DNA from 3 places in the Thalassospira sp. NFXS8 genome. Region 1 is predicted to be linked to each of the others. Evidence: riboswitches for the same ligand, from Rfam matches in the RefSeq annotation. Region 1 holds a riboswitch; each other region holds the start of a gene.

Region 1 (2,268 bases):
CCGGGCAAGGCTGGCGGGCATGTCATCCTGTCCGATATGAAGGCCATCTGCATTAATTACCAGGGCGACGTCGATATTGTCGTTTACAATCAAGGGGACGCCACTGCCAGCCAAAACCGCCATTAACTGATGGCCGACCTTGATCATGGCGTCGGTGCTGGCGGTTTTGTCGCGCAGTTGCACCATGGTAACCCCGCCGCGAAGGGCGGCACGGGCGGTTTCGACCATGGTATGTTCACGGCATAAATCGGGGTCCAGAACCAGATAAAGCGATAGATCAAAGGTCATGACAGGGTTTCAATCCGCGATTTGGCGTTAAGGGCGTTGGCATCCAGCCCATAAAGGGCATCAATGAAATGCACGGCAAAGCTGCCCGGCCCGTTTGCTGTATCGGCAGCAATGGCCCCGGCGGCGGCAAAGGTGGCAAGGGCGGCCACGGTGGCGTTAAAGGGGGCATCCGGGGCAATGGCAACAAAGGCCCCTACCAGGGCTGTTAACGAACACCCCATTGCCGTGATTTTTGGCATTAAATCTGATCCACCATAAATGCGAACCGCGCGGGTGCCGTCGGTGACGAAATCAACGGTTCCCGTTACCGCAACCACGGCATTCCGGCTTTGGGCCAGGGTTGTTGCGGCGTCTTCGGCCTGTTCAACCGGGTCGCCGCTATCAACCCCCTGTCCGGTACTTTTGCCCCCTGCAAGGGCGATGATTTCCGATGCATTGCCGCGAATAATGGCGGGGTTAAGTTCTAAAAGTTCGGCCACGGTATCGCGGCGAAAGGCGGTGGCAAAATGGGCAACCGGGTCCAGCACCCATGGTTTGTTTGCCTGATTGGCACTTTGCGCGGCAGCTTTCATGCCCTCCACCCATTGCGGGGACAATGTGCCGATATTAACCGTTAACGCCCCGGCGATGGTGGCAAATTCGCCGGATTCCTCGGGTGTGTGTACCATTGCCGGTGAAGCGCCCGCCGCCAGCAAGGTATTGGCGGCAAAATTCATTGCGACATAATTGGTAATACATTGCACCAGCGGCGATGTGTCGCGCATTTGGGCAAAAAGGGCAGAAGGTGTGGGGTTGGTGGCATCGTTGGTCATGTTAAGGCTCCAATACAAACATGTCTGGAAACCCAGTTCGAAGCCGGAATGATGGAAAAATGCCGAAAAACAGCATTCGCACCCTCCCTACGCCAGTATGAACTGGATCAGGTTCAACGGGTCACTGCGCTGCGGGTTTTCCGTGTGGCAGTTTCTCAGCCCCCTGTCGGGGCTCCCCTTGGTGAAGATGCAAGATGGGTGTTAAGGCGGGATGTGTCAATCGGCTGTTTACCGGTGGGTGGGCCCGGCCTGATAAATAAATGGCGGCGGAACGATTATGATATCGTTCCGCCGCCAGCATAGGATTGCAAAGGCAGATAACCCGCGCCGTTGCCGGGATCCGGTTTTATTTGCGGCGTTCCATTGCAGCTTTCAGGGCCGCCGCCATGGCATTGCCACCGGCATCACCTGCGGACATATTGGCGCGGTTGTTGCCACCGCCTCGGTTGGCATCACGGTTATTAGTGCCGTTATTGCCTGCCGGGCGACGTTGCGCGCTCCGGTCATTGCTGTTGCGCGCACCTGATGGCTGGCTGCGCTGTTCGCGGCGGTCCTGTGCGCCTTCGTAATCGGGGTCCGATTTCATCGACAGGCCAATGCGTTTGCGCGGTGCGTCAACTTCCATCACGGTCACCGAAACGATTTGCCCAGCCTTGACCACTTCACGCGGGTCGGCAACAAATTTGTCGGCCAGTTGCGAAATATGAACCAGGCCGTCCTGATGCACACCGACGTCAACAAACGCGCCAAAATTGGTCACGTTGGTAACCGTACCTTCCAGCTTCATGCCTACTTTCAAATCCTTGATCTCATTGACACCTTCAATGAATTTCGCGGTTTTGAATTCCGGGCGCGGGTCCCGGCCCGGTTTGTCGAGCTCGGCCAGAATATCGCGGATGGTGGGCACACCAAACACGTCGTCGGCGAATTTTTCCGGGTGAAGCGTTTTAAGGAAGGGCGAATCGCCAATCAGACTGGCAAGGTCGCGGCTGCTTTCGCGGCTGATTTTTTCAACAACCGGGTAGGCTTCGGGGTGAACTGCCGAGGCATCGAGCGGGTTTTTACCGCCGATAATGCGCAAAAAGCCTGCACATTGTTCAAAGGCCTTAGGCCCCAGGCGTTCAACCTTGCGCAAATCCGCACGCGAGCGAAACGCCCCGTTGACATC
Region 2 (2,268 bases), on a different contig from region 1:
TGCTGCGACCCTGATTGTCCTTAAGGCAATCGGGTGGTTCATGACGGATTCGGTCAGCCTTCTGTCTTCCATGATAGATAGCATGCTTGATATCGGTACGTCCGTGATCAATTTCATGGCGGTGCGTAGTGCCTGGCGTCCGGCGGACCATGACCACCGTTTTGGCCATGGCAAGGCTGAACCGCTGGCGGGGCTTTTCCAGTCCGCCTTTATGCTGGGTGCTGCCGTACTGGTATTGGCCGAGGCATCTTCGCGCCTGGTGGACCCGCAACCGATGCGCCTTGCCAATGAAGCAATCTATATCATGGTTGTATCGCTGGTGATGACAGTGGGGCTGGTTTTGCTGCAACGCAAGGCCATGCGGATGTCAGGTTCGATGGCGGTCGAGGCCGACTCGCTGCATTACAGTTCCGACATTCTTGCCAATGCGGCTGTTATTATTGCGCTGTTGCTGGTGGGGTCGGGCTTTTTATGGGCCGACCCGGTGATTGGCGGTATTGTTGCGATTTTCCTGCTGTATTCGGCAGGCAAGGTTGGCCGCGATGCTGTTTCGGTGTTGATGGATCGGGAATTACCCGAACCCGATAGCCAGCGCATTATTGAACTGACCATGAAACACAAATCTGTAATCGGTATTCACCGTTTGCGCACCCGTTCATCGGGGGTGCATCGCTTTGCTGAAATTGAACTGATCATGGATGGCGGGATGCTGATGCGCGAAGCCCATACTATTTGCCATCAGGTGATGGACAGCATTCGCGGCGAATATCCCGACCTTGATATTACCATCCACCCCGAACCGCCCGAAGATATTCATCTTGATGAATTTAGCGGTTACACCGAAGACCCCGAATTTTGGCACGAAGCCCGGGCGCGTAAGGTGGGGCTGGATGATATCCCTGTTTCCAACAGCGAACTCGCGACGGGCCGCTAGACCGAATATCTGTTCAGATAAAATATTCCGGCGATTGACACCTGCGATTTTAAATTGCAACTATGATCCTCGATCACCTGGGGGGCCCCGGCAAGGGGCTGAGATTCTGCTGGGTAAAGTTTCAGACTTTACGCGCAGTGACCCTTTGAACCTGATCCAGTTCATACTGGCGTAGGGATGGTGCAGATGCCGGGTCTTTCATCAGACGGACGTGGCACTGATGACAGCCTCAAAGGGCCTGCTGCGTTGCAGCTATTCCTTTGCTTGCTGTGATCGGGGAAATTTATTCATCTGAAACCTGACGCGGAACTGGGTCTCCATTGCCTTTGCAAAGGAGCCTTTTATGCCTGCTTTAAATCCGGACGTTGAAATTACGTGTGGCCCGTTACCGGCCTCGCAAAAAATATACATTCCCGGCACTCTTCATCCTGAAATTCGCGTTCCGATGCGCGAAATTTCGGTTCACCCCACGGCGGGCGAGCCGCCCGTGCGGGTATATGACCCGTCAGGCCCCTATACCGACCCGAATGTGACCATCGATATCCGGCAGGGATTGGCCCGGTTGCGCCAGCACTGGCATAAGAATAATGGAACAGTCACGTCGTATGACGGGCGGGATGTGCAGCAGGTTGATAACGGTGTGGCCCCGGGAACGCGCCACGCGGTAGAGGATTTCCCGGTTAAATACCGGCCATTTAGGGCCGTTGGCCAAACCGCGATCACGCAGCTTGCCTATGCAAGGGCCGGCATCGTGACACCGGAAATGGAATTTGTTGCCATCCGCGAAAATTTGGGCCGGGCACGGGCCATTAATGCCGCACGAACCGCCAAACGGGATGGCGACAGCTTTGGTGCCGCTATCCCCGATTTTGTTACGCCGGAGTTTGTGCGCGATGAAATAGCCCGCGGGCGGGCGGTTATCCCTGCCAATATCAATCATTCTGAAGCGGAACCGATGATTATAGGCCGGAATTTTCTGGTCAAGATCAATGCCAACATTGGCAATTCGGCGGTGACGTCGTCGATGGAAGAAGAAGTTGAAAAAATGGTATGGGCGACCCGGTGGGGGGCCGATACCGTGATGGACCTTTCAACGGGGCGAAATATTCACAACATCCGCGAATGGATTATTCGGAACGCGCCGGTACCGATTGGCACGGTGCCGCTTTATCAGGCATTGGAAAAAGTGGATGGCATTGCCGAAGACCTGACCTGGGAGGTTTATCGCGATACCCTGATCGAACAGGCTGAACAGGGTGTGGATTATTTCACCATTCATGCCGGATTACGCCTGCATCATATTCCGTTAACGGTGGACCGGGTAACAGGCATTG
Region 3 (2,268 bases), on a different contig from region 1:
CCAAATGCCGTTTCAAGCGCCGCCACGCGCCGGGCAACCGTGCTGTGATCCACACCAAGCGTGCGTGCCGCGCCGGAAAAACTGCCCGCATTGGCAAGCGTTAGAAAATAACGAAAATCTTCCCAGTTCATTTGCGCATTATCACCCATTTACTATGCAAATATATGCAATTTCCCCCAAGAGAAATACCCCTTAATCCTGAGCCTGTCACAACATTCAGGAGAGAAACATGACCCGTATCATTCACATGGACCAGACCGGAGAACCATCGGTTTTATACGCCACTGATATTGCTTTACCTGCTCCACAGGACAACGAAATACAAATCAAACAAAGCCTGATCGGCGTTAATTTTGTGGATGTTTATTTCCGCAAAGGCCTGTATCCCATGCCCGCCCTGCCCGGCTGCATTGGTGTTGAAGCCGTGGGAACGGTTTGTGCCATCGGCAAGGATGTGCGTGATTTTAACATTGGCGAGCGGGTTGCCTATGCCGGTTTCCCGGTGGGCAGCTATAGCGCCCAGCGCAATGTTGCCGCCAACCGCGTGATAAAACTGCCCGATGACCTAAGTGATCAACAAATTGCAGGGTCATTGCTACGCGGACTAACCGCCTATTTCCTGCTGGTTCATCTGTGCAAAGTCCAAGCCGGGCAAAGCATTCTTGTCCATGCAGCGGCGGGAGGCCTGGGGCAAATAATGGTGCATTGGGCAAAACGGTTAGGTGCCACCACAATTGGCACCCTCAGCACGCCAGAAAAAGCCGAACTTGCCAAACAGCAAGGACTTGACCACGCCATATTCTATAAAGAACAGGATTTTGAAACCGCCATTGTCGCCCTGACGAACGGCCGTGGCGTTGATTATGCCTTTGACGGGATTGGCGGAGAAACACTGAGCAAAACCATCCGCACAACCAAACCATTTGGTACAACAGTCAATATTGGCCAAATCGGCGGTGATATGCCTTTGCTTGACGTCAGCGCGTTGACAAACCGGTTTTTAACTCGTGCCAGTGTTTTGGCCTTTATCAATGACCTGCAAGGATATCATCATGCGGCAAGCGCATGGTTTGATGTTTTACGCCAGTCATCTTTTCCGCTGGCCCAGGCATATGATTTTGAAAACGCATCACAAGCACATACCGATCTGGAAACCGGGGCGACAAGTGGTGCAGTTTACCTGCAAGTTAACCCCTAAACGCCCAACAGGTCCTTGTCGGCATCCAGATTGGCAAGGACCAAACGAAAAACATTAATCACGAAACTTGACGCAAGGGTTTCATCTGCGCATAGTCGCGTCATCTCCAGGGGGGCCTGTCGTAAACAGGCTGAGAGGTTCGGTGTTGCCGAACGACCCTTTGAACCTGAACCGGTTAAGACCGGCGTAGGAAGGATCGTATGACGTATACCGATGCAAAAACGCCCAATATAAGGCACATACCGGCACCAACTGACAGCAATCCGACATCTTTTGATGTTCATTTGCGCGGTGCCGGTGTTGAATTTAACGGCACCAGCCTTTTTCACGACCTTTCCCTTGATCTAAGTGCCAACAGCTTTACCTGTTTGCTAGGGCCATCCGGCGTGGGCAAAAGCACCCTTTTAAGATTTCTGGCCGGGCTTGTCGGCGACGCTGCCAGCGGCATTATTACCTGTGGCGACGGATTACCCTTGGCCGGGCGGGTTGCCTATATGGCGCAGCAAGATTTGCTGTTGCCGTGGCGATCCGTGCGCGAAAACGTTGTTCTTGGGGCGGTGTTACGTGGCGAAAAGCCTGATTTTTCCCGGGCCGATCATTTGATTGCCGAAGTCGGGCTTGGCAAAGCCGCCCAGATGCGCCCTGCCCAGTTATCTGGCGGCATGAAGCAGCGCGCGGCCCTGGCCCGCACCTTGATGGAAGATCGCCCGGTTGTTTTAATGGACGAACCCTTTTCGGCCCTGGACCCGCTAAACCGAATGCGCATTCAGGATCTGGCAGCCCGGGTTTTACACGGCAAAACCGTTTTGCTGGTCACACATGACCCGCTTGAAGCCCTTAGGGTTGGCCACAAGGTTGTGGTGTTGCAGGGCACACCGGCAATATTGTCCGATGCCGTTATTCCCCAAGGCACGATCCCGCGCGACATTACCGACCCCGCGATATTGAGCCATCAAGCCCGCCTGTTACACCAGCTGGGCGCAATATCGCCCCAAACCGGTGCGACGGAGGCCCCCCAATGACCCCGCCGCCGACAAAGCCCGCCCGTCATATATCGCGAAAACCGTTGG

The links. Region 1 has a riboswitch for thiamine pyrophosphate ahead of thiM (hydroxyethylthiazole kinase). Riboswitches for the same ligand answer to the same signal wherever they lie in the genome.
Region 2: linked by a shared signal. The riboswitch ahead of thiC (phosphomethylpyrimidine synthase ThiC) and the one ahead of thiM (hydroxyethylthiazole kinase) in region 1 are both predicted to bind thiamine pyrophosphate.
Region 3: linked by a shared signal. The riboswitch ahead of J4E05_RS03075 (ABC transporter ATP-binding protein) and the one ahead of thiM (hydroxyethylthiazole kinase) in region 1 are both predicted to bind thiamine pyrophosphate.

The regions. Positions count from the first base shown of each region.
Region 1 covers NZ_JAGEMF010000002.1:428,398-430,665, forward strand. The annotation lists gene thiE (thiamine phosphate synthase) at 1-288, opposite strand, end outside; gene thiM (hydroxyethylthiazole kinase) at 285-1,100, opposite strand; TPP riboswitch at 1,168-1,289, opposite strand; gene J4E05_RS11290 (Tex family protein) at 1,447-2,268, opposite strand, start outside.
Region 2 covers NZ_JAGEMF010000001.1:1,945,747-1,948,014, reverse strand. The annotation lists gene J4E05_RS08815 (cation diffusion facilitator family transporter) at 1-934, shown strand, start outside; TPP riboswitch at 1,003-1,130, shown strand; gene thiC (phosphomethylpyrimidine synthase ThiC) at 1,278-2,268, shown strand, end outside.
Region 3 covers NZ_JAGEMF010000001.1:678,542-680,809, forward strand. The annotation lists gene J4E05_RS03065 (LysR family transcriptional regulator) at 1-131, opposite strand, end outside; gene J4E05_RS03070 (quinone oxidoreductase family protein) at 230-1,198, shown strand; TPP riboswitch at 1,297-1,408, shown strand; gene J4E05_RS03075 (ABC transporter ATP-binding protein) at 1,399-2,220, shown strand; gene J4E05_RS03080 (ABC transporter permease) at 2,217-2,268, shown strand, end outside.